2 linked regions of the Humidesulfovibrio mexicanus genome follow. The main gene of each other region encodes a partner of the protein of the gene in region 2 in a complex. Links are inferred from orthologs where the notes say so. Each region holds a gene or a part of one and is shown on either strand. Other genes may lie near its edges.

Region 1 (14,505 bases), on a different replicon or contig from region 2:
AGTTCGTGCACCGGTAGTTCCTGTTCCTCGGCCAACAAGGGTGAAACCAACGCAAAGCTGGCCATGCAGGATCAGCTTATTTCCCTTACCCTTCAGCGCATCCGCTACAAGTTGTTTGTCATGAGCGGCAAGGGCGGCGTCGGGAAAAGCTCCGTTTCCGTCAACATAGCCGCTGCGCTCGCCGCAAAGGGATTCAAGGTCGGGCTTATGGACGTGGACATCCATGGCCCCAGCGTGCCGCGGCTGCTTGGCCTCACGGGGCAATTGGAGCAGGATCGCGGCAGCCTCGTCAAACCAAAGCAGTACAACGACAACCTTCACGTGGTGTCCATGGACTCGCTGCTGCTGGATCCGGACCAGGCCGTGATGTGGCGCGGGCCCATGAAGACTTCGGCCATTCGCCAGTTCATTTCCGATGTGCAATGGGGCGAGCTTGACTTTCTGGTCGTGGACTCGCCTCCGGGCACCGGCGACGAGCCCATGACGGTGCTGAAGCTCATCCCGGACGCATTGGCCGTGGTCGTCACCACCCCGCAGGAAATATCCCTCGCCGATGTGCGCAAGGCGATCAATTTCCTTCAGTACGCCCAGGCCAACATTCTTGGCGTTGTGGAGAACATGAGCGGGCTTGCCTGCCCGCATTGCGGCAAGATCATCGATCTTTTCAAGCAGGGCGGCGGAAAGGAGCTGGCAGACCAGTACGGGCTGGAGTTCCTCGGCGCCATCCCCCTTGATCCAGCCACTGTCGTAGCCGGGGATATGGGGACGCCGGTGGTGCTTCTGCCTGGTGAAACCCCTGCCAAGACCGCCTTGCTGGCGCTTGGAGACCGCGTCGCCCATGCGGCTCAGACCAGCCTGGAGGCCGCTTCCACCGTCCACAAGTAGCACGGGGGGGCGCAGCCACGTTATGACCTTGAATCTGGCCAACATGTTGACCCTGGCGCGCATCTTTGCGGTGCCGGTCATCGTCGTGCTCCTGTATCTGGAACAGGCGATGCAAACTGTGTTGCTGGCCTATCTTTCCGCTATCGTGTTCGCTTTGGCTTCGCTCACAGACATGGCCGATGGCTACGTCGCCCGCAGGCAGAATCTCATCACCAACCTTGGGAAGTTCCTCGATCCCCTCGCGGACAAGCTGCTCATCGGGTCGGTGTTGATCATGCTCGTGGAGTTGGGGTGGGTCGAGGCCTGGATCGTTGTGGTCATCATTTGCCGCGAGTTGGCCGTGACCGGAATGCGCGGTGTCGCTGCCGACCGCGGGGTCGTCATCGCTGCGGATCGCTTCGGAAAGATGAAGACAATAGCCCAGAGCTTGGCATTGGTGCCCTTGCTGGCCCATTACCCGATATTTGGATACGATCCAGCGCCTCTCGGCATGTTTGTGCTTTATGTCGCTCTTGGACTTACGGTTTTTTCGGGGGGGAATTATCTGTACAATTTCTATAAGAACTGGTTACAAGCCGAGTGAGCAGGAAGCGGCGTTGCTGGCGACCGCTGCGGAGCAGGGTGATGAGCAATCCGGATGACAGCCATTTGGCGCGCATTTCCAACTGCCTCCAAACCATTTTGGATTTGGAGCCGGAATTGGAGAAGCTTGAGCTCGGCAAGGGCCTGCTTGAGGAGTTTGGCGTGCTCAAGGATTTTTTGCGCCGCATCGACACCGTGCTGTTGAACGAGGATGATGTGTCGCGCGTGGAGAGCGCCACCGCGAGTTTTCTTGAGGAGCTTCGTGCGCCGTTGGCACGTGTTCGGCCCAACGGACGCTTCGGCTCGCGCCTGCAGTGAGGACCGCACATGGCCCGGAGAATTCTGCTCACCGTGTTGGTCGCGGTCAACTTGGTGCTTCTGTTCCGTATCATTTGGAGCGACCATGGCGTCATCGCCTACATGAACATGCAAAAGCGCGCCGCGGAGCTTGAGAGACAATTGGGCGACGTTGACGCCAAATGTCTTGAGTTGAGCAACGAGATCCGCCGTCTGAAGACGGACCGCGCCTACCAGGAGATGGTCATTCGCGACAAGATGAACTACGTGAAAGAAAATGAAGTGCTGTATATCTTCTCCGACAGGACCGACGTACCCCAGGGGGCCGAGGACGATGAGAAGAAAGATTGAGTGGTATCAAGAGGTCTTGGCCCTCGAACCGGGGTCTCGCATTTTTTTCCCCCTCGCCAAGCTGTTTGTGGAGTTCGGCCAGCTTGAGGACGCCGAGCGGACGCTGCGGCAAGGGTTGGACCGCCACCCCGATTCCATGGAAGCGCGGCTTCTGCTCATCCAGGTGCTGACACGGCAGGAGCGATACGACGAGGCTCTGGAGCATATGCCCGCCGTCATCAAGCCACTTGAGCGCTATCCGGCTTTTTGGTCCCTGTGGGCGCAGCAGACTGCTGAAAAGGACCGCGATTTCTCCGTCTTCCTCATGCTGGTCGCCTCGCACTTCACTGATCGTCCCGTCAAATGGACCGATGTCGTCATCGAGGGCCTGAGTTCGCTCACCGAACGGCTTATCGGCCCCCTCAAGACCGGTGCGCGCAAACCGCGCGAGCATACAGTTTCTGCCCCACAGGCCCAGCCCGCGCCGGACCGTTCTGCCGCAGCGCTGGATGGCGCCGAAGCGGGGTACGACGGGCCCGCTCCTGAAGCGGGGAGCTACCGCACGCGCACCATGGCCGAGTTGCTCGCTTCTCAGGGCGATTTTGGCGGAGCTCTGGGCATCTACCGCGAACTTTGGGGGCGCGCCCTGGACGATCGCGAGAAGACCGACCTTTCCAGCCGCATCGCAACCCTTGAGGCAAACATGGCTGCGGCCCCGGCGGGAGAGGGCGGTCCTGTCCCACCACCCGCTGATGATCCCTTCGGAAAACACGCCAAGAACCGCCTGATGAGCACGCTGGAGGCCCTGGCCGCGCGCCTTGAGTCCCGCATCCAGGCCTGAGACAGCCGCAGAGGTCGCACAATCATGTCCACCCCCCTTTTCAGGTCAGGATGGTGGCGCGTTTCTCGCCGCCCCGTTTTGGTATCGTGCTTCGCCGTGTGCGTGGCGTTTCTCTCAGGCTGCGGCGCCGTTGGCCCCAGCTGGGAGACTGGCGTCAGCAGTATGCGCTCAACGATGAAGGACACCAAGGAGTTCATCAACCCCGCTCCTGCCATCGACGTGAATCGCTACAAGTGGGAGAATCCCAACCAGGAGAAGCTGGCCCTGCTGTTCTCGCCCGTGGATGCGCGGATCATGGCCCTCACCCGCTATGTCACCAGCATTGACTATCGTCCCGACGAGGCCTGGATCAACGCGTTGCTGACGCGTTTCCCCTGGGTAGACGGGGTCATTGTGGCCGATGAGAACGGGGAGATCTTGATGCGCAGGCCTCCTGTCCCCCTCAAGCGTTTCTCCGAGCCCTTGGTGTTCGAGTCCATCTGGCGCGAGACGTTGGTCAAGACCGTTGTGGACTACACCGCTCTTGGTCCGGAGCTGTACTTCGGAATGCCCAATTTCGACGGCGCGGATTTCAAAGGCCTGCACGTGATCAGCTTTGACCCGCGGGTGCTCTTTTCCTTTTGCCCCGAGCCGGAACAGCTCGTGATCGTCGATCCGCGCGCCCAGAAGCTGTGGACCTCGACGGAGACCCCTCCCGCTGGCGCTGTCGAACTGACCAATATCCCCTGGCTTGAAATCATGAAGGAAAAGATTCACGGCACGGTCATGGCCGGGGAAAAGCAGTACACGTGGCTGGCCCGGTTCATCGGGCGCGATCTGTTCGTCTTCGCCACCGAAAGCGCCAACGCAAGCATCGAGGACAAGGGGTTTTCGATCCCGTTCTTCGGCGGCAATTCGTAATCGGCGCAGCTCTGCGCGCACGGAGGACCCCCTCATGGCCCAGCAAATCACCGTCACCGAGCATCTGCTTTTGCACCAGAAGCAGGTCCCCATGGCCACCGGCCGCTTCACCCGTCTGTTCAACGAGTTGATTCTCTCGGCCAAGATCATCCAGCGCGAGGTGAGCAAGGCCGGGCTTGTGGATGTGCTCGGCTTCACCGGCGACGTGAACGTCCAGGGTGAAGAGGTCAAGAAGTTGGACGAGTTCGCCAACCGGGTGCTCATCCACAGGCTTTCCCGCTGCGGGGCACTGTGCGCCATGGCCTCCGAGGAGAACGCCGACATCATCGAGATTCCCGACGGCCTGCCCACCGGGGACTATTTTGTCATTTTCGATCCCTTGGACGGCTCTTCGAACATCGACGCCAATGTGAGCATCGGGACCATTTTTTCCATCTACCGTCGCAAAAGTCCCAGCGATACGCGCCTGCTCGCCTCGGATTACCTCCAAAGGGGATCGGACCAGGTCGCCGCAGGGTATATCCTCTATGGCTCTTCCTGCATGATGGTCTTCACCACCGGGGACGGAGTGAACGGATTCACGCTTGATCCCAGCGTGGGCGAGTTCCTGCTTTCGCACCCCAACCTCCGCATTCCGGAGCAGGGCAACATCTATTCCGTCAACGAGGGCTACTATCACTATTGGGACAAGCCGACCCTTGACGTTCTGGCGCATTTCAAGGCCGTGGGCATGAGCCGGAAAAAGCCTTGCAGCCTGCGGTACATCGGCTCTCTCGTGTCGGATTTCCACCGCAATCTGGTCTACGGCGGAATCTTCATGTATCCCTCGGACAACCGCGACCCAAGCAAGCCAGGGGGCAAGCTGCGTCTCATGTGCGAGGCCGCGCCCATGGCCTTCATCGTCGAACAGGCGGGGGGGCTCGCCACCGACGGCGTCCGCCGCATCCTCGACATCGTGCCTGAGCACCTGCACCAGCGGGTGCCGCTCTTCGTCGGCTCGCGGTTCGACGTGGAAAAGGTCCGGGAAATCTACACCGCCGCGCAACAGGCATAGGCCCAGTGCTCGTCCTCGGAATCGAGACCTCTTGCGATGAAACCGGGGTCGCCCTGATTGATGATGGGCGGCTGCTTGGCGAATCCTTGGCCTCGCAAACGGACATCCACGCCGTATTCGGCGGAGTGGTGCCGGAAATCGCCTCGCGTGAGCACCAGAAGATGCTGCCTGGCTTGTTTCACGATCTGTTGCGCAAGACCGGAGCTTCGCCGGAAGGCCTCTCCGGAGTCGCCGTCGCCCGCGGCCCCGGCCTGCTCGGCAGTCTGCTGGTAGGACTTTCGTTCGCCAAGGGGCTGTGCCTGGCCACAGAAGCTCGGCTTGTTGGCGTCGACCATCTCCACGCGCACATCCTTGCTGCGGGATTGCAGGAGCAGATGCTGTTCCCCGCCCTCGGGGTGCTGGTTTCGGGCGGCCATACTCACATCTACCGCGTGGACGATCCCACGCGCTTCACCCTTTTGGGCCGCACTTTGGACGACGCCGCCGGCGAGGCCTTTGACAAGGTGGCCAAGCTGCTCAATCTTCCGTATCCCGGCGGGCGGTATCTTGACGAGATGAGCCAGGGGGTGGAGCCCGAGCGCTCCATGTTTCCCCTTGCCTATGTGCACAACGACAATCTCGACTTCAGCTTCAGCGGCCTCAAGACCGCAGTTGCCGAGCGTCTGGCCGCGAGGCCGCACTTGCCCTTTCCGGTCATGCCACAGGCCGAAGTCTTGCTCCGTGGCGGGGTCTTGACCGCTCACCCGCATCCGGCTGAACTGTCGCTTCTTGCCGCCTCGTTCAATTACGCGGTGGCCGAAACGTTGCGGGTCAAGGTGGCCCGGGCTTTGGATCGCGATTCCGAACTGCGTGCTGTTGTCGTGGCCGGAGGCGTTGCGGCGAATTCCCATGTGCGCGCGGCCCTACGCGCCGAGGCCGAGGGCCGGGGCCTTGCGGCGCACATGCCAAAGCCTTCCCTCTGCACGGACAACGCCGCCATGGTGGCCCACGCGGGGTGGCTTGCCCTGCGTGAAGGATATTCTCACGGTCTTGATCTTGAAAGCATTCCACGTGGCCGCGCCGTGCCGCGCGATTGGACCCGCGATGCACCGATGCTGCAGGCCATGCGTCTTGACAGAATTGGGCCGGGGAACTAGTTTGCCGAACATGCGGCATGGCCTTCATCCTACAGGCCAGACGACAAATTACGCATAGCACCAACGACACCTCAAGGCTGAAGGAGAGAGTATGGCTACCCAGGTGACTGACGGCAATTTCGAGCAGGAAGTCCTCAAAAGCCCGGTTCCCGTTCTGGTGGATTTTTGGGCTCCCTGGTGCGGCCCCTGCCGCGCGATGGGTCCCATCATCGACGAATTGGCGGTTGAATTCGAAGGCAAGGTCAAAATCTGCAAGATGAATGTGGACGAGAACTCCGCCAGCCCAAGCCGCTTTGGCATTCGTGCCATCCCCACCCTGATTCTGTTCAAGGATGGAGAGGTGGTGGACCAGTCCACCGGCGCCGTTTCCAAGAGCAGCATCAAGGACATGATCGCCAAGAAGGTCTAACTTAGGTATGAATACTTACGACGTTGTCGTCATCGGCGGTGGGCCTGCCGGGCTCACCGCCGCATTGTATCTTGTGCGCGCTGGCGTGAATACCGCCCTGGTCGAGAAGCTTTCTCCCGGCGGGCAGGTGCTCATGACCGAAGAAATCGAGAACTACCCCGGGTTTCCAAAGCCTGTTAAGGGCTATGAGTTGGTGGACAAGTTCGTCGAGCACTTGAATAATTATGAACTGTCTCGCCATTCTGACGAGGTGCGCTCCATCACCGCCGCCGACGGCGGCTACGACATCAAGGTCGGCGACGAGGTGTTGCGCGCCAAGGCCGTGGTGTTGTGTTCCGGTGCCCGCTACAAGCGCGTAGGCACCCCGGGAGAGGATTTGTACACCGGACGGGGCGTGTCCTATTGCGCCCTGTGCGATGGCAATTTCTTCCGTGGCAAGACGGTCGCGGTCATTGGCGGCGGCAATTCAGCCCTCGAGGAGTCTCTGTACTTGGCCCGGCTGGTGGACAAGCTCCACCTCATCCACCGTCGCGACGAATTCCGTGGAGCCAAGTGCTACCAGGACAAGTGCGTGACCAATCCCAAGATCAGCATTCTGCGAAGCACCGTGGTCGAGGAAATCAAGGGAGACCCCTTCAAGGGCGTAACCTCCGTGGCCCTTAAGAACGTCAAAAACGGTGGCAAAAGCGAACTTGCCGTTGATGGCGTGTTTGTATTCGTCGGCTTCGAGCCTGTGTGCCCGTTTGTGCCGGAAGGCCTTGGGCTTGATCCCGCGGGGTTCATTGTCACCGATTGCGAAATGCGCACCAACCTGCCTGGAATTTTCGCCGCTGGCGATGTCCGCAGCAAGAATTGCCGTCAGGTGGCCACCGCAGTGGGCGATGGCGCAACCGCCGCAACCGCCGCGTACGCCTACCTGGAAGAATTGAATGCATAAGCGCTTTGCGTCACTCCTGCTTCTGTTGCTCCCGCTCCTGTCGTCTTGCGGGCTCATCGACTATTATTTTCTTCCCCCACCCGACGACACCGCGCAGGAGCTTTTCGAGACCGGCATGGACCACATGCGCGACAAGCATTATTCCAGCGCCGCAGAGAACTTCCTGAAGCTCAAGGATCGTTATCCTTTCAGTCCGCTTACCCCGAAGGCTGAAATTGCGCTTGGCGACGCCTATTTCCTGGATGGCAAGTTCCCCGAGGCCTTGGACGCCTACAAGGAGTTCGAGAACCTTCACCCCAGCAGCGAACAGATTCCGTATGTACTGTTCCAAATGGGCCTGAGCAACCTGAACCAATTCCGCACTATCGACCTACGCCAGGACAACGTGAAGGAGGCGCTGGAAATTTTCTATCGCCTTGAAGAAGCCTATCCCAACTCGGAGTTTTCCGAGTCGGTAAAGCAGAACATCGCCCGTTGCCGTAAGATTCTGGCCGAGCACGAGATCTTTGTTGCGGATTTTTACTGGCGTACAAGTCAGTTCGGCGCCGCGTGGCATCGCTACATGTATGTCCTGGAGAATTTCGCAGACGTTGTGGAATTCAAGGAATACGTGAAGAAAAGGGCCGAGTATTCCTACTTTGAATACCAGAAGGTGCTGTCCGAAGAAGAACGCGAGCGCATCCAGTGGACCTGGAAGCGCCTGCTCAAATGGCTGTAGTGAAGGCAGCAGCAGGAAACGTGCCGCCATGGAGCCGCCCCTTCCAGAATTGCGCCCGAGCCCCTTTCCGGCCTGGACCGAGGGCCGGATGGTGCCTGAGGCCTGTTTTTCCCGCGCATATGCTTCGCTTGGCGATCGCAGCAGAAGTCTGATCAAGGGGCTCATCGCCCGGCATTACCAGCTTGATCAGCCTATGGGCCCCTTGTCCTGGACCCTGGACGAGCACTATCCGACCATGCGGCGGGAATCCCGCATGGCTCCCGTCTCCTTCGCGCTCTTGCTCGTTGACGACAGCATGAGCGCTCCGGCGTTTTTGTTGGCGGCCTTGATTCCTGCGCTTTGCGCACGTGTCCCGCATGTGCTTGTGGCCTGGATGGGGTCTCGTTCCGCTGCTCCTGACACGCTGCTGACCGCCTGCGAGCTTGCCGGCCAGGAACGTGTCGCCGCTTTTGGCCCAATCCAGGTGCAGCGGTTGCTTGACGCCTGCATGGCGGACGGTCGCCCCGGCGTCGTGCTCTATCCGGGAACCGCGGCATTGGCTCGTCTGCTGCAACGTCCAACGCTTGCAGAGCGTCTGGCTGCATCAACCGTGCGTCTGCTTGCGCTGCGTCGCCCCTGGCGAGTCGCTCTGTGGCGCGACACCGCCGATATTCCCCCAGCTGATGACGTGTCCTTGTTGTATGGCGTGCTGCAATGGGAGACCAACCGCCCAGGACAGGATACGCATGAGTCCGATTGGCTGGCATTTTGCAATGCGGAACGGGACTTGCTCGTTTGCCCGGACGAACGCGCACGCCAGGGCGGTGCGGCCGTGACGGTCGCCACCGGCAGCCTGGGCATGTGGCGCTGGCCAGGACTTGGCCCTCAGGCCTTCCTTGTCTGCAACGAGGTTTTTTCCCCAGCCTGATTCCCCTTGACCCGCATACACGCGAAGGCTGAAGACCGTGAGCAGGAAACCGCTTTCTTCCAAGTATCTGCAGTCCATCCGCAACATCGGCATCATTGCGCACATAGATGCGGGCAAGACGACGCTTTCCGAACGCATTCTCTTTTATTCCGGGCGTATCCATCGACTCGGAGAAGTCCATGAAGGTACGGCCACCATGGACTTCATGCCGGAGGAGCAGGACCGCGGCATTACCATCGCCTCTGCCGTCACCTCCTGTCAGTGGCGAGGGCATGTGGTGAACCTCATCGATACGCCAGGGCATGTGGATTTCACTGTCGAGGTGGAGCGCAGCCTGCGCGTTCTGGATGGCGCCATAGGGGTCTTCTGCGCCGTGAGCGGTGTGGAGCCGCAGTCTGAGACCGTGTGGCGTCAAAGCGAGTCCTATCATGTGCCCAAATTGGCCTTTGTGAACAAGATGGACCGGCTTGGGGCTGACTTTGACGCCGTGCTTACCTCCATTCGGGAGAAGCTCGGAGTCGTGCCTCTCGCCCTGCAGGTTCCCGACGGCCAAGGACAGGATTTTTCCGGCGTGTTCGATCTGCTTCGCATGGAGCGCCTTGAGTTCGATGCGGACAGTCGCGGGGCGGAGTACAGCCGCCGACCGCTTACCCAGGCCGAACGTGAGCGCGTTGCTCCAAGACGCGAAGCCATGCTCGAAACCCTCGCGGATGCCCATGACGGGATCATGGAGGCGTACCTGGCCGGACAGGATATTCCGGCCGAGACCCTTGTGGCGGCGATTCGCCAAGCCACGATTGCGCTCAAGCTCGTGCCTGTGCTGCTGGGCTCGGCCTTGCGCAACTGCGGCGTCCAACCGCTCATGGACGCAGTATGCGATTTCTTGCCAAGTCCGCTTGAGGCATCGCCGCAATGCGGCGTTGATCCAGCCAGCGGACTGCCAAAGTCCTTTCCGCCCGATCCCGAGGCTCCGCTTTCGGCGCTGGTGTTCAAGGTCGTCATGGACTCCGGCCGGAAGCAATCACTCTTGCGAATATATTCCGGGCACCTGGTTGAGGGGGAAAGCGTGCACAACGCCACGCGCGACTGCGAAGAGCGTGTGGCGAGGGTGTTCCGACTCCACGCCGACCGCAGGGAGAAGATCGAAATCGCCCGCGCAGGCGAGATCGTGGCGGCGGTGGGGCTTCGGTTCGGCGTCACGGGGGACACCCTGTGCCGGGCGGACAATCCCATCCTCCTTGAGCAGATGGCAGACTACAAGCCGGTGATCTCCCTGGCCATCGAGCCTCGAAACGCCGAAGAGGCGGACAAGCTCGACGAGGTGCTGCGGCGCTATCTTGTGGAGGACCCGACGCTGTCCGTGGTGCGCGACGAGGATACCGGTCAGGTGGTGCTCTCCGGCATGGGCGAGCTGCATCTTGAGGTTTTGTTGGAGCGCATGGCCCGCGAGCATGGTGTGCATCCCCGGACAGGAAAGCCGCAAGTGGTGCATCAGGAAACCGTGACCCGTGCGGCCGAGGTGACAGAGGAATTCCACCGCGAGCTTGGCGAGGCGCTGCATTACGGCGCCGTGCGTCTGGCCGTGGAACCCCTTGCCCGCGGACAGGGCAGAGAGGTGCGCGTGGAATGTGACCGTATGCGTTTTCCGCAAGCCTGGATGGAGGCTGTGGAGTTGGGGCTCGCCGATGGTCTGGCGTGCGGCGTGCTTGGGGGCTACCCGGTGCAGGATGTGCGGTTGCGCGTGCTGGATCTCCCTCGCCGCGAGGGCGAATCAAGCCCGGCAGGCTACCGCATGGCTGCGGCGATGGCGCTCAAAAGCGTGCTTGCCGAAGCAGGGCCGCAGTTGTTGGAGCCGATCATGCTGGTGGAGCTCATCGCTCCTGACGCCTTTGTCGGCGAGGTCGTGGGGCTTCTTGGCAGCAAGGGGGCGAAGATCGAGAGCATTTTGGACCGAGGCGGCAACAAGCTCATCCAGGCGTACGCGCCGCTCAGGCAGATGTTCGGCTTTTCCACGTTCCTGCGTTCCGCAACGCAAGGGCGTGCTTCTTTTTCCATGAAGTTCGCCAAATTCGATGTGCTTGCCTAAGCTTGCCTCTTCCCATGGCCGATAGGATCCTGTTGATGGAATCGGCCAGCCACGTTGCATTTTCCCCCGTCAATTGCTACAGGGTAAAGTGCCGGGTTGCCGCCACGATGCGAGCAGAACGGACCTGACCCTGTGTCCTGTGAAGGGTTGCGACCGGCGCCCGAACTGCATGTCACCCGGGACCGGGGAGCCGCCATGAGGAGCCTGATGTGATGTCCGACGACGAAAGCCGCGCCATATTTCGGGAAGAAGCGCTTGATCTGTTGGCGGAACTTGAGTCCACGCTGCTTGAACTGGAAGCAAACCCGCTGAACATGGATCTTGTGAACCAGGTGTTCAGGGCTCTGCACACCATCAAGGGTTCCGGCGCAATGTTCGGGTTTGATGAAATTGCGGATTTCACCCATGCCATCGAGGGCGTGTTCGACAAGGTCCGCAACGAGGAATTGCACATCAGCCGGGAACTCGTCAGCACAGCCTTCGCCGCTCGCGATCACATCCTCGGCCTGCTGAACGGAGTGGACGAATTGGGCAACGGCAGCCCAGAACGCGGACAGGCCATCCACGTGGAGCTGCAAGGACTGCTTGACCCCTTGTCCCAGCAGCCCGCAAGCGCCACGGATTCGACCGGAACCGTGGATACGGCCGTGCCGCCATCGATGATCGCCGACCCAGACCTGTCAACGTCTGGGCAAGATTCGGGTTGTTGCGGCCAACCGGACGATGTCCCCGTTACGTATCGCATTCGCATCCGCCCACGTGACCCCAAGGTCGGCAAAGAGTTGAATCTCCAGCCCATATTCGATGATCTCCACGGACTTGGAGAATGCCGACTGCGCATGGACGACTCCGCTCTTCCTGATCTCTCTCAACTTGATCCCCAGAATCTGTACTTGAGCTGGGAGGCGTTGCTCACAACAACAGCGGCTCAGTCTCAAATTCTCGATTTGTTTTTCTTCGCCGATATCGACCTGGATGTTGATCTGCAGCCTGTTACGGATTCCGCCGCAGCGGAAGCTTTTGATTCCGGACCAGGGATGCAGACCGGCAGCGCAGACGCCGGAGAGTCTGTTCAGCCCCAGCACCCTCTTTTGACTGCACCGTCAGAGGGCTCTGGGACAGGGGATTCGACCGCGACGGAGCTTGGCCCGTCGTCACCGCAAGCCCAGCCTGCCCCCAAGCCCCAGACCTGTGCTGCTCCCGCATCCACGCAGGCGGCTTTTCCGCCACGCGAGGCGGCGCCCAAGTCCATGCCCAGGGACGGCGTCAACAGCCTTCGTGTCGCTGCGGACAAGCTCGACACCCTTGTCGACCTTGTGGGCGAGCTGGTCATTGTGCAGGCGCAGATAACCCAGATCGTGTCCGAGCGCGGCGATTCCCAGCTTACGGCTTTGGCGGAACAGTTGGAACGACTGAGCGCGGACCTGCGCGACAGCACCCTCGGCATCAGGATGCTGCCCATCGGATCCGCCTTCAGCAAATTCCGCCGCCTGGTGCGCGACCTCTCCGCCGAACTGGGCAAGGAAATCGAGTTGGTGACCCGCGGCGAGGAGACGGAGCTGGACAAAACCGTTCTTGAGCGGCTTGGCGACCCGCTGGTGCATTTGTTGCGCAACAGCATCGATCATGGCATCGACATGCCAGAGGAGCGCAAAACAGCAGGCAAGCGCCCCCAGGGCCTTATTCTGCTTGAGGCGGAGCATTCCGGTTCCGAGGTGCTCATCCGCATCACCGACGACGGTAAAGGCATGGACCCTGACGCCATCCGCCGCAAAGCCGTGGAAAAAGGGCTCATCGGACCGGATGCAGAGCTCCCGGACAAGGAGGCCCTTAAGCTCATCTTTCTTCCCGGCTTTTCCACTGCGGCCAAGGTCACCAGCATCTCCGGCCGCGGGGTGGGAATGGATGTCGTCCACAAGGCCATCGACTCGCTTCGTGGGGCCATCGAGATCGCCAGCGAACCAGGCCGTGGCACCACCATCACCATCCGCCTGCCGTTGACCCTGGCGATAATCGAGGGCCTGCAGGTGCAAGTGGGCGATGGCTTCTATGTCATCCCGCTTTCCCTGGTTGAGGAGTGCGTCGAATTGCACCAAAAGGATGTCGATCCCAGCGGACGCAAGCGCATCATCAACCTGCGCGGCGAATTGGTGCCGTACATCAGCCTGCGGCGTTGGTTCGAAATCGAAGGCCAGCCGCCGGACATCGAACAGATCGTCATCACCGGGGTCGAGGGACGCCGCGTGGGCATTGTCGTGGACCACGTGATTGGTGAACATCAAACGGTCATCAAGAGCCTTGGGCGCGTCTACCGCGATGTTGAAGGCATTTCCGGCGCCACCATCAAGGGGGACGGCAGTCTGGCGCTAATTCTCGACGTGCCACGACTGGTGCGTTCCGTTGCGGCCGAGGCCGCGGACTGAGGCCATGCCCCGGCAACCCGTAAAGACAGCGGCTCCAGGGGGCCAGCCCAAGACGGAAGGCCTTGGCCTTGCGCGCATGGACAACCGCATTTTCGAACGTCTGAGCGAATTCATCAAGGCCGAGCTTGGCATCAAGATGCCCTCGTCCAAGAAGACGCTTCTTGAGGCGCGGCTCCAGAAGCGCTTGCGTGAGCTCTGCATGGAGAGCCACGAGGAATATTGCAGCTACCTTTTCAGTCCGCAAGGCATGGACGAAGAGCTTGTGAACCTTGTGGATGTCGTGACCACGAACACAACAGATTTCTTTCGTGAACCGAAACACTTCGGGTTGCTTCTGGACCATGTGCTGCCCACTCTCTTCGACCGTGGCGGCTCTGGAAAGAGAGTCCATGTCTGGAGTGCCGGCTGCTCCTCCGGGGAGGAACCCTACACCCTGTCCATGGTGCTTTCGGAATATGCACGCGTGAGCCCGGGTTTTTCGTTCAATATCCTCGCAACGGACATCAGTACCCAGGTGCTGCGCATGGCCGTGCGCGCGGTGTATCCGGAATCCAAGATCGGGCCCGTACCTCTGGAGTATCGCAAGCGCTATCTGCTGCGCAGCAAGGATCGCTCCCGCAGGCTGGTGCGCATAGGGCCGGAGGCAAGAGCCAATGTGCGCTTCCGCAGGCTGAATTTCATGGAGGATTTCAGTCTTGAGCACCAGCTTGACATCATCTTTTGTCGGAACGTCGTCATCTATTTCGACAGGCCGACCCAGGAGCGGCTCTTTACCCGTTTTTGCCGTAAGCTTGCACCCGGCGGGTTTCTGTTCATCGGCCATTCCGAAAGCCTGACCGGAATGAATCTGCCCCTTGAACCAGTAGCACCAACGGTATACAGAAGGACATAAAACCGTGCGAGCAAGCGGAGGAGCTTGAAAGTGGGCAGGCCCATCAACGTCCTGGTCGTGGACGATTCCGCCCTGGTGCGTCAGACCCTCATCGACATATTGCAGTCC
Region 2 (14,782 bases):
CGCGAAGCGGCGCAGGAAGGCCTCGGCCATCTGGCTGCGGCCCGCGTTCCGGGAACACACGAAAAGAACCTTGAGCTTGTCCATGGGATTCCTCCGACCGATGTATGTCGCGGCGCCTAGCTGCCCAGGCAGGCCAGCTGCCCCACGGACCAGGGGCAGTGTCCGCAGGGGACCTCCAGGCCCAGGCAATCGCGCTCGAACGGCCCGGACACCCCGGACACGTCGCTGCACAGGGCTGCGCCGCAATCGCCGCAGGCGGGATACTCGGCCCGGCGCACCGTGTCCCGGAATAGCACGAATTCCGGGTCGCGCCAGAGCTCCTCAAGCGGCGTTGCGGAAATGTCGCCGAAATGTCGCGCATCGACACGCTTCCTGTCGCCAAGAACCCGGCACTGGTGGCCGTGCCACAAAAAATGGCAGGGCGACACGCGGCCACGCCAGTCGATGAAGGCCGCACAGCGCTCCATGAATGGGCAACGGCGGTCTTGCGGCCTGTCCGGCGCGGTCAGGGGCGGCAGGCGCAGCTCCAGTCCAAGGGCCCTGGCCCGGTTCCGCGCCTCGCCGAAGATGTCGGCCAGCCGGGCGCGCTCGCCCTGGTCCACGGCGGCCAGGCGCACCACGTTGAGCCAGACGCCCTGCTCACGCGCCTCGTCGCGCATCCGCAAAAACACGTCCAGAAAGGCCTGGTCGGCCGGACTGCGGGGAAACATCGCCGCCCCGCGCGGCACCGCGCCAAGGTCCAGGCCCTGCGCCTGGGCATCGGCTTGATGCCGGGAAAAAAGCGCAAGGGACGCGGCGCTCACGGGAAGAAAGAGCGCCTCCGCCTCGGAATCCGCGTCCATGGGCAGCAGGTGCGAGGCCAACAGGAAGTCCAGGCCCAAGGATGCGGCGCGTTCCACCAGGGCAGGCAGGGAGCCGACATTGCCCCGCATGAGCACGGTCTCTACGCCGATGCGCATGGGCCGCCCTGTCTCGCGCGAGGCATGGCGCAGCAATGCGGCGGCACGCTCCAGCGGATCGCCCAAACCGCCCGGCCGCCCCGGCCCGTGGCCAAGGTCCACCTCGCCATCATGGGACACGCAGGCCACGTCCAGCCCGGCCTCGGCCAGATCGCGCGCCAGGCCGCCATCAAGCGGCAGGCCGTTGGTCTGCAGGCCGCACCAGCCGCCCTCGGGCTGGCGCTGTTTGACGAAGCGCACCATGCGCGGCAGGTCCGGGTGCAGCAGGGGCTCGCCCATGCCGTTCAGCACCACGGCGCGGGCGTGGCGCAGGGGCTCGCCCAGCCGCTCAAACAGGCCGAAATCCAGGTCGCCAAAGCCACCTTCCCAGCCGGGCTGGCAGCGAGCGCACATGGCGCAGGAAAGATTGCAGCGGGTCGTGGTCTCTATGAACAAGGTCTCAGGAAAATCGCTCATGCGAGAAAAACCGCTCCTTACTGCTGGCAGTCCACGCGGCACACCTGGGACAGGCTGCCTGGATCATTTGGGAACCAACGACGCTTGAGCCACAGGGCCACATGCACCAGGCCGATGAGCACCGGCACCTCCACCAGCGGCCCGATGACCGCGGCGAAGGCCTGGCCCGAATCCAGGCCGAACACGGCCACGGCCACGGCGATGGCCAGCTCGAAGTTGTTGGAGGCCGCGGTGAAGCTTAAGGTGGCGCTCTGGGCGTAGGTGGCCCTGGCCTTCCAGGAGAGCCAGAAGGACGCCAGGAACATGACCAGAAAATAGATGAGCAGGGGCAGGGCCACGCGCAGCACGTCCAGGGGCAGGGCCAGCATCACCTCGCCCTTGAGGGAGAACATGACCAGGATGGTGAACAGCAGCGCCACCAGGGTGATGGGGCCGATGCGCGGGGCGAACTCCGCATCGTACCACTCCCGGCCCTTGAGCCCAAGCCCGACGACGCGGGTGGCCAGCCCGGCCAGAAAGGGAATGCCCAGGTAGATGAACACGCTTTCGGCGATCTGACCCATGGAGATGTCGACCGCCGCGCCCTCAAGCCCCAGCCAGCCCGGCAGCACGGCGAGGAACAGCCAGGCGTACAAGGGGAAAAACAGCACCTGGAACACGGAGTTGAAGGCCACCAGCCCGGCGCAATACTCGCGGTCGCCGCCGGCCAGGTCGTTCCACACAATGACCATGGCGATGCAGCGTGCCAGGCCGATGAGGATGAGCCCGGTCATGTAGGCGTGCTCGCCGGAAAGAAAGGCCACGGCCAGGCCGAACATCAAGACCGGGCCGATGACCCAGTTCTGCGCCAGGGAAAGCGCCAGCACGCGCAGGTTCTTGAACACCTGGCCCATGAGCTCGTAGCGCACCTTGGCCAGGGGCGGGTACATCATGAGGATGAGCCCTGCGGCGATGGGCAGGTTGGTGGTGCCGCTCTGCATGGCGCCCAGGGTCTGCTTCAAGCCCGGGGCCAGCGCGCCCAAAGCGATGCCCGCGAACATGGCCGCGAAGATCCACAAGGTCAGCCAGCGGTCAAGAAAGGACAGCTTTCTCGTGACGGACTCGGGCATGGCGGTCTCCTTCAGGTTTCAAGAAACGGCCGGGCGATGAAGTACAGCCCCAGCAGCCCCACCAGTGTCCCCGCGGCGCGGCGCACCAGCGTTCCGCCGCCGGAGAAGCCCTCCATCATGCGCCGGGCCAGCGCGGCCGAGCTGCCCGCCACGACGATGGGCAGGCAGTGCCCCAGGGCGAAGGTCAGCACCAGGCCCAGGCCGGTCAGCACCTGCTCCTGCACGGTTATGACCGCCAGCAGCGGGGCCAAAAACCCGAAAGTGCAGGAGCCCGACAAAAGCCCGTAGGCCAAGCCCATGACGAGCGCGCCCGGAAGCCCGCGCAGCGTCAACCGCGACATGAGGGAACCGGGCATCCGGCAGGCGGCCAGGCCAAGCATGTCGAGAGCCACGTACACCAGCACCAGCCCTACGCCGATGGTCCAGTAGGGGCCGATGTCGCCGAGCATCCGGCCGAGCAGCGCGCAGGCCGCGCCCACCAGAGCGATGCTGGCGAAAAGCCCGGAGGTGAAGGCCAGGGCGTAGCGCACGGCCTCGCGGCCCTGCACCAGCCTGCCCTGCCCGGCCACGTAGCCCACCATCAGCGGAATGCTGGCCAGGTGGCAGGGGCTGAAGAGCACGCTCACCAGCCCCCACAGGAAGGCCCCGGCGTAGGCGGCCGCAGAGCCGCCAGTCATCCAGGCGTTCACCGCCAGCAGGAACTCGTCGAACATGGGCGCTCCCCGCTATTTCGCCAGCAGGCGGTTCAAGCGGTCGGACAGGCTCTTCTTGTCCATGAAGCCCTCGTGGCGCGCCACCTGGCGCCCGTTTTTGTCAAAGAACACCTGGGTGGGAATGGCCCGGATGCCGAAGCGCTCCGCGGCGTCCCGATCCTGGGTCACGTCGATGAACACCACGGCGGCGCGGCCCCGGTACTCCTTTTCCAAATCCACAAGGATGGGGGCCATCATCCGGCAGGGGATGCAGGTCTTGGCCCCCAGGTCCACCACGGTCACCATGCCCTTGACCGGAACAGTCGGCGTTGGCTTGGGCAAAGTGGATGCGGCAAGGGCCGCTGTGGCGACAAGAAGGCTGGCGACAACTCCCAAAAGCGCTTTCTTCACAATTTCTCCTGCCGGGTTACAAGTTGCGAAGCCCCAAGGCAATCGCGCGCTGCGTGTTTGCGCCACGGCGTAGTCCGGCGACCGGTGCGGGACATTTTCCGCCTTTCACCTGAACTGCTTGCAGCAAAACGCACAACGCACTGCTACCAAATCATGACGCCAAAATAGCTGGTAATGAACTTTGCGGAAACATACAGGAAATACAGGCCAAAAATAAGCTTCAGCGTTTGGGGCTTAAACTTCTTGATCACCGCAGCGCCAATCTGGGCGCCCACGATGGTGCCCGCGGCAAGCACCAGGCCTGCGCCCATGGCCACATAGCCCTGGGCCAGTTTGATTCCGCCTCCCACAATGGCCAAGGGAATCATGGTCGCCAGGGAGGTGCCCATGGTGACATACACGGGCGCGCCAAAGAGATAGATGAGTCCCGGCACCAGCGCATACCCGCCGCCCAGGCCCACAATGCCCGTCAAAAGGCCAATGATTGTCCCGAAAACGGCCATGCCGGCCCGGTGCTCGGGGATGGCATCGCCTTCCTTTTTGGGCATCGCGCCCAGGCCCAGGCCTTCCCGGCTCATGCGGAGCGCGGGCCACAAGAAGGCCAGGCCGAGAATAAGCCCGAGCAAGGCGACATGGCTGGTCAACAGGGTGAACAGCCAGGAACCGACCAAAACGCCAAGGATGCCGGACACGCCAAGCCAAAGGGTGGCCCGAACGTCCAAATTCTTGCGCACAAGGTGCGCATACCCGCCGGAAATGGCGGTGAAGATGACAGCGAAAAGGGTCGTCCCCACCGCCACGGGGGCTGGGTAGCCCATCCAAAAGTGGATGGCCGGCAGCATGACGCTGCACCCGCCGGTTCCGATGATGCCGCCCAAAACCCCGGCGACAAGGCCGATGCACGCCAAAGCCAATCCGCTTCCCGCTGTCACGCTGGGGAGGCCACCGCCTCCGCCGGAATCGGTGGCGAATGTCACGGCCGCGGCGGCGATGATACCCATGAGCAAAATGCCCGAGGGGATGAATTTACGCCAAGAGTTCTCACCTGTAGGCTGCACTGCCTGCCTCCTTTGCAAGTGGTCACCCCGTGCCGTTTCCGTGCGGTCGCGAGGGGGCGCACAGTTGTATGTGGTCCAGACACAAACAGGAGCGGGCCAACATTCGTCCTGCTCCCAACATGTCATGAAGCGGGTGCTACTTCCCAAGCCACCCAAGCACTTCCGTTTTCGCCGGCACCCTGCCCGAGCATTTCACCTCGCCCTCCACCACCACGGCCGGAGTGGCGAACACTCCGAGCATGGCCATCTCCTGGAAGTCCGAGACCTTGACCACGCTGGCCTGAACCCCGGCCTCGGCCACGGCCTCGCGCACCAGTTTTTCCGTCTCGTGACACTTTGGGCAGCCCGGCCCCAGCACTTTGATCTCCATGAATCCCTCCTGTTTCTTGGGCAATCAGCTCTTTTTGAGTCCGTCCACAATGCCGCGCATACTCATGCCCTCCGGATTGCGCGCCTGGGGGTTGGCCGCGACGAGCCGCTCCCAGGCGTCCAGCGCGCCGACCCGGTCGCCCAGGTCGTGCAGCAGCACCACGCCCTTGTTGTAGAGGGCGTTCTGATGCACGGGATCCAGCTTGAGGGCCGCGTCGAAGGTCTCCACCGCCAGTTTGGGCTCGCCCGCCTCGCGGTGCATGATGCCCAGGTCGGTCCAGACGTTGGCGCTTACCGACCCAAGGGCGATGGCCTTCTCGTAGGCGCGGATGGAATTTTTGGCCTGATGGGTGTCAAAGTACAGATTGCCCAGCTCGATCCAGGCCTGCTGGTCTCCAGGGCGGGAGGCCAGCGCCACCTCCAGTTCGCCGATGCGCGCCAGCTCCTCGGCGTGGTCATGCCCGTCCGCCGCCGGGGACTGCGCCGCCGGGGCCTGCGCGACAGGAGCCTGCGCGGCGGCCTGCTGCGCCTGCGGCTGGCCCGCATGGCGCAGCCCCATGGCCATGCTGCCGATGAAAAAGCCCACGGCCAGCGCGGCCACAATGCCGCCGATGAACTCGCCCTTGCTGAACGTCCGCGCCTTCTTGACCATGCCGTGTCTCTCCGTTGCGCCCCGCGCAGGGCGGGGGAATTCCAGTGTCGGCGCAGGCGCTTATCGCCCGGCCAAAATGCGTTCCGCCTCGGCCAGCCCGGCGCGCACGATGAACTCCGCAGGCAGAGCCTCGTACACGCGGCCCTCCAGGCGCAGGGCGCGGCAGTCCGTCGCCGCGCCAAGCAGCTCGCCGCAGGAGGGGCAACCGTTCATAAGCACCTCGGCCCCAAGGATGTCCTCCAGGGCGCGGCCGTTCAGGAACACGCGGTTGCTTTCGGCCACGGCAAAGGGCGCCACGGCCTTCTCCTCCAGCCGCACGGCGATGCCGCGCGGGGCCAGCTGCCGATCCAGTTCGGCGGCGGCCTCGCGCACGGACCTGCCCGTGTCGCCGCAACGCTCGCAGGTGCCGCCGCCGACAGTCAGGCGCTGCCACACAATTTCCAACCGCACGCCAGACTCCTAGAGGATCGCGTTGAACAGGAAGCCCACCAGCAAAATGCCTGCGCCCACCACTCCGGCGAACACCGCGATGAGCCTGGGCCTGAGCACCTTGCGCAAGATGACCATCTCCGGCAGGGACAAGGCGATGACGGCCATCATGAAGGCCAGCACCGTGCCCAGGGCCGCGCCCTTGCCGAGCAAGGCCTGGACCACGGGAATCATGCCCGCGGCGTTGGAATACATGGGAATGCCCAGCAATACGGCAGCGGGCACGCTCCACCAGGCTTCACGGCCCATGATGGCGGCCAGCGCGCCCTCGGGCACATAGCCGTGGATGCCCGCGCCCACCGCGATGCCGCCCACCACCCAAGGCCACACGCGGCCCACGATGTCGCGCACGGCGCGCGCGCCCGCGTCCAGGCGCGCGGCCCAGGTGAGCTCCGGGGCGCCGTCCGCGCCGGTGTCCACGCGCACCTTGGTCACCCAGTCCTCCAGGTGCCGCTCCATGCCCAGCCTGCCGATGACGAAGCCGGAAACAATGGCCACAACCAGGCCGGTGCCCATGTACAGGGCCGCCACCTTCCAGCCCAGCAACCCGTACAGCAGCACCACGGCGACCTCGTTGACCATGGGCGCGGCCACAAGGAAGGAGAAGGTGACGCCCAGCGGCACCCCCGCCCCCAGAAAGCCGATGAACAGCGGCACGGCCGAGCAGGAGCAGAAGGGCGTGACGATGCCGAGCAGGGCAGCCATGACGTTGCCCACGGCCTCGCTTCTGCCCGCCAGGATGCGCCGCGTGCGCTCCGGGGTGAAGAAGCTGCGCAGAATGCCCACGCCAAAGACCACCAGCGCCAGCAGCATGAGCACCTTGGGCGTGTCGTAGAAGAAAAACTCCACGCTTGCGCCCAGGTGGCTCGCAGGGTCCAGCCCAAGCAGCCCTTCCGTGAGGAAGCGGGCGGCGCTTGCCAGCATTCCATATACATTCCACCAAATGATGAGCGCGGCGGCAAGCAGACCCAACTTGCCCGGCAGCGTGGCGGGCGGGGCAAGGGCCTCGGCCACGCGGCGCTGGCGCTCCGCTTCGCGGGCCTTGCGGGCCTGCTCGCGATCAGCGCGCGCAGGGTCCGCTTTGCAGCCGCATGGGGCCATGTCCAGTGGCTTCAATTCCTTCATCATCCCCTCCCGGAAACCCAGGCCCGTATGGCGGCCTCAATGTCGTCGCGCACGGCGCGCGTCCTGGCCAGCCGTTCCGCCTCCGGACCGTCCATGGCGCCGGGATCGTCAAAACTCCAGCGTTCGGTTACGGCCACGCCCGGCACAAAGGGGCAGCGCCCCGCGGCCTTGCTGCACACGGTGATCACCGCGTCAAAGGTCTCGCCGCGCGCGGCCAGTTCGGCCACGGCCTCCCCCACCAGCTTGGAGCGCTTGGCCGAAATGTCGATGCCGCGCTCGGCCATGACGGCCACGGCCAGCGGATTCACGGGCGCGGGCTCAAGCCCGGCGCTGTGGGCCTCAAAGCGGTCCCCGGCCAAATGATCCAGCAGGGCCTCGGCCATCTGGCTGCGCGCGGAGTTCTGCCCGCACACGAAAAGAACGCGCGTCTTGCGCATCGCATCCGGCGTCATGGGCGCAGCTCCTTTTCTCTCGCGCAGGGCGTGCCGCCACAGGCGGATTCCTTGGCCAGCGCCGCGCGCAGCCGCGCCACCGCGGGGTCGTTCTCCAGCCAGCCGGAAAGCTGGGCCAGCATGGCCCCGGCGTACGGATTGGAAGCCCCGGAGACCACGCGATAATGGACCCAGGAACCCACCTTGCGGGCGTCCACAAGTCCGGCATCGGCCAGCACCTTCATGTGCCGCGACACCGTGGGCTGCGCCAGGCCAAGGGCGCGCATGATCTCGCAGGCGCACAGCTCCCGCGCGCCCAGAAGCTTCAGCACCGCCACCCTGCCCGGATCGGACAAGGCCTTCATCACCCGTACAAATTGTTCCATGCGGCCTCCGTCTCTTTGTGACATTGCAATATTGCTATATGTCGATGATGTCAAGAGGGGAACTGGGCCACAACGCCGCAACCGGTGGCACATCGCCTTTTTCTGACGCGTGGTTGCCCCATGGACGAAAATGTGCAAGGTTGCATATGCGTGTTTCCGTGCCGCAAGGCCAAACTACCAAACGTCCGGGGAGCGCACATGCGAGAGTTCGTTCAACTGTTGCGCCAAGGCGGGGAGACGGTGCTCGCCGGCCTTGCCGCGCACGCGCGCGAACAGGGACGCGACAAAGGCGGCGCGACGCCGGACCAGGACGCGTTGGCCCTGGTGGCGCGGGGCTGCATGGCCGCGCTGATTCGGGAGGCGGCAGAGCAGTCCGGCAAAGCCCCCGATCGTTGGCGGCCCGGTCTCGACCTCGAATCCGAAAGCTTCGCCCTTGAGCACGCCGCCCGCCACAAAAAACGCGGTGGAGATATGGAGACGCTGCTGGGCCTGCTGGGCGCGCTCCGCGAGGGCTGTCTCGATCTCGTCGACGACAATGCGCTTCCGCCCGGCTCCCAACGCCAGGCCGTCCGCTTCATCGAACGCTTCTTCGGCGGACTTGCCACGACCATGAGCATGGCCGTTGCCGCCGGGGACGGAGCGGCCGATTTGGAGGATCTGCGCGGCCGCCTGCGCGAAACCATCGCCCTGAACCGCCTGTCGCAGGCGCTGAATCGCGAAACAGCCTCCAAGCCCGAGTTGCTTCAAAGCGTGGCCGACGCGCTGCCCGAATGCTGGGACCTCGCCCAGGGCCTTCATGCCCGCATCCTGTTCAACGGCGCAGCGTACCTGGGCGGCGGCGACAATGGCGACCCGTGCCCGGCGTTTTTGGAGGAACCGCTCACCGTGCTTGGGCAGGCGCGCGGACATGTCCGCCTGTGCTCCACGCACGCGGAGCACACCTTCCACCCGGACGATGCGCCCATGCTGGCCGCCGTGGCCCGGCAGTTGGAACACGTGCTGGAGACCCGCATCTCCACCCGGCTGCTGCGCTGTTCCGAGCGGCAGTTCAGGGAATTCTTCGACGGCGCGGCAGACGCCATCTTCATTCATGACGAGAATGGCCATGTGCTTGACGCCAACCGCAGCGCGAACATCTGGCTCAACCTGCCGGAATGCGGACTGCCCGACCTGAACCTTTTGGACAGCCTGGCCGAAGGTGAGCGCCAAAACGCGGCCGCGCGCTTTCAAAACGCCCTGCGGGGCGAACCGGAGCTTTTTCAGGCCACCCTCATACGGCGCGACGGCTTCGCCATCCCTGTGGAACTGCTCTGCCAGGCCCAGGAATTCCAGGGCAGTCCGGCCCTCATCACCACGGGCCGCAACATTGCCGAGCGCCTGCGCGACCAGCGGGAAATTGAGCGCAGGCTTGAGGCCGAGGCCCTGGTCTCGGCCATTTCCGGCAGGCTCATCAACTCCGGCGAAGCGGGCATGGCCCGAGCCGTGGAGGAGTCGCTGAACGACCTGTGCCGCCACCTGGACATGGCCCGAGCCGGGGTGTTCCTGCTGGAACCGTCCGGGCGCGCGTTGCGCCTGGCCTACCAGTGGCGCGGCCACGGCCTGGAGCCGCTGCCCGAACCCCTGCGCCGCCTGAACCGAAGCAGGGCTCCCTGGCTCTGGGAACGCATCGCCGCGCTGGAGACGGCGGTCATCCGCGACACCGGGCACATGCCCCCGGCTGCGGCCAGGGAAAAGAGCCTGCTTGAGGCGGCGGGCATGGCCTGCGCAGCCGCCGTGCCCATGGTGGCGGATGGCAGGCTGCTGGGCCTGCTGGTGGTGGCCGATGCCAGCCCCGCAGAAGGCTCCAGACTGGCCGGGCGGCGGGAGCTGGAGCAGGCCGCGCTGCTTTTCGCCATCGCCATAGAGCGACAGCGCGCCGATGCGGCCCTGCGCCGCAGCGAGAGCCTGTCCCGCGCCATCCTCGACGCCCTGCCCGCCAATCTCTGCGTGCTGGACAAGAAGGGGCGGCTCACCATGGTCAACAAAGCCTGGGCCGTCACCGGCCCGGAGAGCACCCCCCTGGGCGGGGACGGCAAGCGCCTGGGCCTTGGCGGCAACTACCTGGAGGCCTGCCGCGCCGCGGCCGACAATCCCCACGCCACCCAGGCCCTGGAGGGCATCGCGGCGGTGCTGACCCGCCGCGCCCCGACCTTCCGCATGGAATATCCCGGCCGCTGGCGCGGCGAACTGCGCTGGTTCGTGCTCCAGGCCTCGCCCCTGGCCAGGGGAACCTCCGGGGCGGTGGTGTCCCACCGCGACATCACCGAACAGATGCGCGCCATCATGAAGCTCAAGGAGAGCGAGGAACGCTTCCGCATCATCGTGGAGACCGCCCAGGAAGCCGTGATCATGATCGATGCGGGCGAAATCGTCACCTATGCCAACCCCAGAGCCGCGGACCTCTTCGGCCGGTCGGCGATGGAACTCGTCCGAAGCCCGCTGGCGGAGATTCTGGACCCGGCAGACGCCCGGCTGCTGGAGCAGAAGCTCAAGCGCCGCAGGCAGGGCCTGTCCGACCAGTACGAACTGCGCTTCCGCCATAAGGACGGCCGCCGCGTCTGGACGATGATCAACGCCTCGCCCCTGCGCGGGCCGAACGGCGCATACGCGGGCTCCATCGGCATGATCACCGACATCTCCGACCGGGTGCGCGCCGAGGCCAGGCTGCGCCGCAACGAGGCCCGCTACCGCACCCTGGTGGAATCCATGCACGAGGGGCTTGTCATGGCCCGGCGCAGCGGGATGGCGACCTACGCCAACGACAGCTTCTGCGCCATGCTGGGCCGCAAGCGCGTCGACCTGGTGGGCAAGCCCCTGGCCGACTTCGCCGCCCCGCAGGACCGGCGGCGGCTGATGACCATGTTCGCCATGGCCGCCGGACGGGACAAGCAGGAGGAGATCATCTGGGAGCACGCCGACGGCAGGCACATCTACACCCTGGTTTCGCCCACGGCCTACGCCGACGAGGACGGCCGGGAGGCCGGATTCTTCGCCGTGGTCACCGACACCACCGAGCGCAAGAACCTGGAGAGCCAGCTTTTGCACTCCCAGAAGCTGGAAGCCATCGGCCAGCTGGCCGCGGGCATCGCCCACGAGATCAACACCCCGGCCCAATACGTGGGCAACAACGTCCAGTTCATCAAGGGCGCCTTCCTGGACCTGCTCGCCGTGGTCGAAAGCGCGCGGGCCCTGGCCTCCAAAGCCAAGAAGGAATGCCCGAAGCTGGAGGACATCAAGGCCCTGGAGCGGATCATGGCCGAGCGCGACGTGGACTACCTGGCCGAAGAGGTGCCCGGCGCCATCGCCCAAACGCTTGAGGGGGTGGAGCGCATCAACACCATCGTGCGCTCGGTGAAGCAGTTCGCCCACCCCGGCGCGTCCGCCATGGCCCCGGCGGATCTCAACGAATCCATGCAGAGCACGGCCACGGTGTCGCGCAACGAGTGGAAATACGTGGCCGAGCTTGCGCTGGACCTGGACCCGGCCCTGCCGTATGTGGTGTGCATGATCGGAGAGATCAACCAAGTGGTGCTCAACCTCATCATCAACGCCGCCCACGCCATAGCCGACGCCAAGAAGGCCGACCCCGAGCGGCAGGGGCGCATTACCCTGTCCACTCGGCTGGCCCCGCCCTGGGCCGAAATCCGTGTTGGCGACACCGGCACCGGCATTCCGCCGGAGGTGCAGCGCAAGATTTTCGACCCCTTCTTCACCACCAAGGAGGTGGGCCGCGGCACGGGCCAGGGGCTCACCATCTCCCGCAGCATTGTGGTGGAAAAGCACAAGGGCCAGCTGTTTTTCGAGACACGGCCCGGGGAGGGAACCACCTTTGTGGTGCGCCTGCCCCTGGCCCAGGCAAGCGGGTGACGCACGATGAAACGCACCATTCTTTTCGTCGACGATGAACCCAACGTGCTCATGGGCTTGCGGCGCATGTTGCGCCCCATGCGCGAGAAATGGGACATGCTCTTCGCCAATTCCGGCCAGGAGGCGCTGGACATGCTCGCCAAGGCCCATGTGGACGCAGTGGTTTCCGACATGCGGATGCCGGGCATGGATGGCCCGCAGTTCCTGCGCCAGGTGATGCGCGAGCACCCCGATGTCATCCGCTTCGCGCTCTCCGGCTACTCCGACCAGGAGATGGTCGGCCAAAGCATTGCGCCCACGCACCAGTACATCAGCAAACCTTGCGACGAAAAACAGCTGGTGACGGCCCTGGAACAGGCCATGGGCGCGCGCGACCTGGTGCCCAACAAGACCATTCTGGACAAGATCGCCCGGGTGGAGCACCTGCCCGTGCTGCCGGAGGTCTACAACCGCATCACGGCGGAGCTGGCCAAGGGCGAGCCCTCGCCCAAGCTCATCGGCGACATAGTGGCCCGCGACGTGGGCATGAGCGCCAACATCCTCAAGCTCGTGAACTCCGCCTACTTCGGGCTGCCGCGGCACATCGCCGCGCCGCAGCAGGCGGTCATCGTGCTGGGCATCAACGTGGTGCGCTCGGTCATCCTGTCGCTGCACGTCTTCTCCAGCTTCGAGAACATCGGCCGGGTAAGCTTCTCCCTGCCCATGCTCTGGGGGCACAGTATGCGCACCGGGGCCATGGCCCGGGCCATCGCCCGGCACGAGAGCCTGGTCAAGGAAGACTCCGACCACGCCTACATCGCCGCCCTGCTGCACGATGTGGGCAAGCTGCTGATGGAGGCCCACTGCCCCGAGGAATGCGAGCGCGTGCAGACCGAGGTGCGCGCGCAAAACCGCCGCGTGGCCGAGGTGGAGCACGAACTCCTCGGCCTCACCCACGCCGAGGTGGGGGCGTACCTGCTGGGCCTATGGGGGTTGCCAGACCCCGTGGTGCAGGCCGTGGCCCGCCACCACCACCCCCAAAGCGCGCAGCCGGGCATCGGGGTGGAGAACATCGTCCACTTCGCCAACCTGCTGGACCATGAAATCTTCATCTTCAACGAACATTACGCCAAGGCCGAGCCCTCGCCCGAGCGCCTGGACGCCATAGGCGGCCCGGAACGCTACGCGGCGTGGCGGCAGGCGGTGCTCAGCGTGGACCTAGGGTCGGAGGAGCCATGAACCGCAAAGTGCTGCTGGTGGACGACGACGTAAACCTGCTGGAGAGCTTCCGCCGCCAGCTGCGCAAAAAGGCCGAGCTCGCCTGCGCCGAGGGGGCCAAGGCGGGCATAGAGGCCGCGGCCCGGCAGGGGCCCTTCGCCGTGGTCATCAGCGACTACAACATGCCCGGCATGAACGGGGTGGACATGCTGCGCGTCATCCGCCACGGCAGCCCGGACACGGTGCGCGTGCTGCTCACCGGCCACGCCGACCTGGAGATCGCCATCCAGGCCGTGAACGAAGGCAACATCTTCCGCCTGCTCACCAAGCCCTGCCCGCCGGAGACCATGGAGCGCGTGCTGGACGACGCCTTTCGCCACTTCGACCTGGTGACCGCCGAGCGCGAACTGCTCGAAAAGACCCTCACGGGCAGCGTGTCCGTGCTCTGCGACCTCATCTCCCTGGTCAAGCCGGATGTGTTCGGCCGGGTGTCGCGCATTCTGCCGTACTTGCGGGGGGTCAGCCGCCGACTCGACGATCCCCGCCCCTGGGAGACCGAGACCGCGGCCATGCTCTCGGTGGTGGGCTTCATCACCCTGCCGGACTCGCTCATCAACAAGGTGGAAAAGGGCCGCCCCCTGGACGATGCCGAGCTGGCGCAATTCCTGGGGCACCCGGCCTTTGGCGCACGGCTTGTGGGCAAGATTCCGCGCATGGACGGGGTTGCGGCCATAGTGGCCTACCAGGAAAAGCACTTCGAAGGCGGCGGCGGGCCCAAGGACGAGGTGAAAGGAGAGCGGATTCCCCTTGGCGCGCGGATCTTGAAAGCCGTGGTGGACTTTGACATCCTGCTGGCCAACGGGATGCAGAAGACCGACGCCATCACCAAGCTGGACCGCCGCAAAGGCGTATACGACCCCGCCGTGGTGGCCGCCCTGGCCGAGGTCATCCGCGAACACGCGCGCTACACCCTCAAGAAGGTCCACCTGCACGCCCTGGCCCCGGGCATGATTCTGGCCGAGGACCTCCACGGCCAGCGCGGAGCGGAAACCATCCTGCTCATGGCCAAGGGACGGGAGTTCAACGATACCGTCATCGAGTTCCTGCTGGACAACTCCCGCAGCATCAAGATCAATCAGCCTGTGGCGGTCATAGAGCCCCTGGGCTAGAAGGAGCAGACCATGACGCAGCAGCACTGTCCCGGCGATGCCAACGGCCGCGACCGGGTGCTCCTGGTGGACGACGACCGGAACTTGCTGGATTCCCTGCGACGCGTGCTGGGGGCCGAATACGAGCTGTTCACCGCCGAAGATGGCCAGGAGGCGTTGGGCGCGCTGGCCGTGTGCGGACCGTTCACCGTCATCGTGGCCGACTTCAAGATGCCCGGCATGGACGGCATCGAACTGCTCTCGCGCGTGGCGCGCGCAAACCCGGACACCGTGCGCATCCTGCTCACGGGCCACGCCGACCTGCAGACCGCGATCGACGCCGCCAACAAGGGCTCGGTGTACCGCTTCCTCACCAAGCCCTGCCCGCCGGAGC

What was found.
Region 1: the proteins of CHB73_RS09840 (region 2) and trxA are in contact, whole or in part, in an NMR structure (PDB 2IPA), measured with the Bacillus subtilis proteins. The link is inferred for Humidesulfovibrio mexicanus from one-to-one orthologs.

The regions. Positions count from the first base shown.
Region 1 is NZ_FZOC01000001.1:111,202-125,706, reverse strand. The notes cover bases 5,061-7,775. They hold trxA (thioredoxin), read left to right. Parts: upstream 5,061-6,116; coding sequence 6,117-6,434; downstream 6,435-7,775. Other genes in these bases: CHB73_RS00645 (outer membrane protein assembly factor BamD), read left to right, coding at 7,364-7,775; trxB (thioredoxin-disulfide reductase), read left to right, coding at 6,442-7,371; tsaD (tRNA (adenosine(37)-N6)-threonylcarbamoyltransferase complex transferase subunit TsaD), read left to right, coding at 5,061-6,025. Outside these bases: CHB73_RS00695 (Mrp/NBP35 family ATP-binding protein), read left to right, coding at 1-885; pgsA (CDP-diacylglycerol--glycerol-3-phosphate 3-phosphatidyltransferase), read left to right, coding at 908-1,468; CHB73_RS00685 (hypothetical protein), read left to right, coding at 1,510-1,785; CHB73_RS00680 (FtsB family cell division protein), read left to right, coding at 1,795-2,115; CHB73_RS00675 (tetratricopeptide repeat protein), read left to right, coding at 2,099-2,935; CHB73_RS00670 (hypothetical protein), read left to right, coding at 3,098-3,835; fbp (class 1 fructose-bisphosphatase), read left to right, coding at 3,870-4,889; more of tsaD, read left to right, coding at 4,895-5,060; more of CHB73_RS00645, read left to right, coding at 7,776-8,089; CHB73_RS00640 (hypothetical protein), read left to right, coding at 8,178-8,996; fusA (elongation factor G), read left to right, coding at 9,034-11,082; CHB73_RS00630 (chemotaxis protein CheA), read left to right, coding at 11,295-13,505; CHB73_RS00625 (CheR family methyltransferase), read left to right, coding at 13,510-14,397; CHB73_RS00620 (protein-glutamate methylesterase/protein-glutamine glutaminase), read left to right, coding at 14,428-14,505. UniProt on the Bacillus subtilis protein: Participates in various redox reactions through the reversible oxidation of its active center dithiol to a disulfide and catalyzes dithiol-disulfide exchange reactions.
Region 2 is NZ_FZOC01000004.1:183,255-198,036, forward strand. Bases 6,047-9,038 are described here. They hold CHB73_RS09840 (arsenate reductase ArsC), read right to left. Parts: upstream 7,773-9,038; coding sequence 7,320-7,772; downstream 6,047-7,319. Other genes in these bases: CHB73_RS09830 (DUF2703 domain-containing protein), read right to left, coding at 6,047-6,156; CHB73_RS09835 (permease), read right to left, coding at 6,166-7,119; CHB73_RS09845 (ArsR/SmtB family transcription factor), read right to left, coding at 7,769-8,137; CHB73_RS09850 (PAS domain S-box protein), read left to right, coding at 8,336-9,038. In the rest of the region: CHB73_RS09790 (arsenate reductase ArsC), read right to left, coding at 1-84; CHB73_RS09795 (radical SAM/SPASM family putative metalloenzyme maturase), read right to left, coding at 117-1,415; arsB (ACR3 family arsenite efflux transporter), read right to left, coding at 1,433-2,524; CHB73_RS09805 (cytochrome c biogenesis CcdA family protein), read right to left, coding at 2,536-3,237; CHB73_RS09810 (thioredoxin family protein), read right to left, coding at 3,250-3,627; CHB73_RS09815 (sulfite exporter TauE/SafE family protein), read right to left, coding at 3,771-4,685; CHB73_RS09820 (thioredoxin family protein), read right to left, coding at 4,822-5,055; CHB73_RS09825 (tetratricopeptide repeat protein), read right to left, coding at 5,080-5,706; more of CHB73_RS09830, read right to left, coding at 5,767-6,046; more of CHB73_RS09850, read left to right, coding at 9,039-12,043; CHB73_RS09855 (response regulator), read left to right, coding at 12,050-13,261; CHB73_RS09860 (HD domain-containing phosphohydrolase), read left to right, coding at 13,258-14,409; CHB73_RS09865 (HD domain-containing phosphohydrolase), read left to right, coding at 14,422-14,782. UniProt on the Bacillus subtilis protein: Catalyzes the reduction of arsenate [As(V)] to arsenite [As(III)]. In vitro, can dephosphorylate para-nitrophenyl phosphate (pNPP).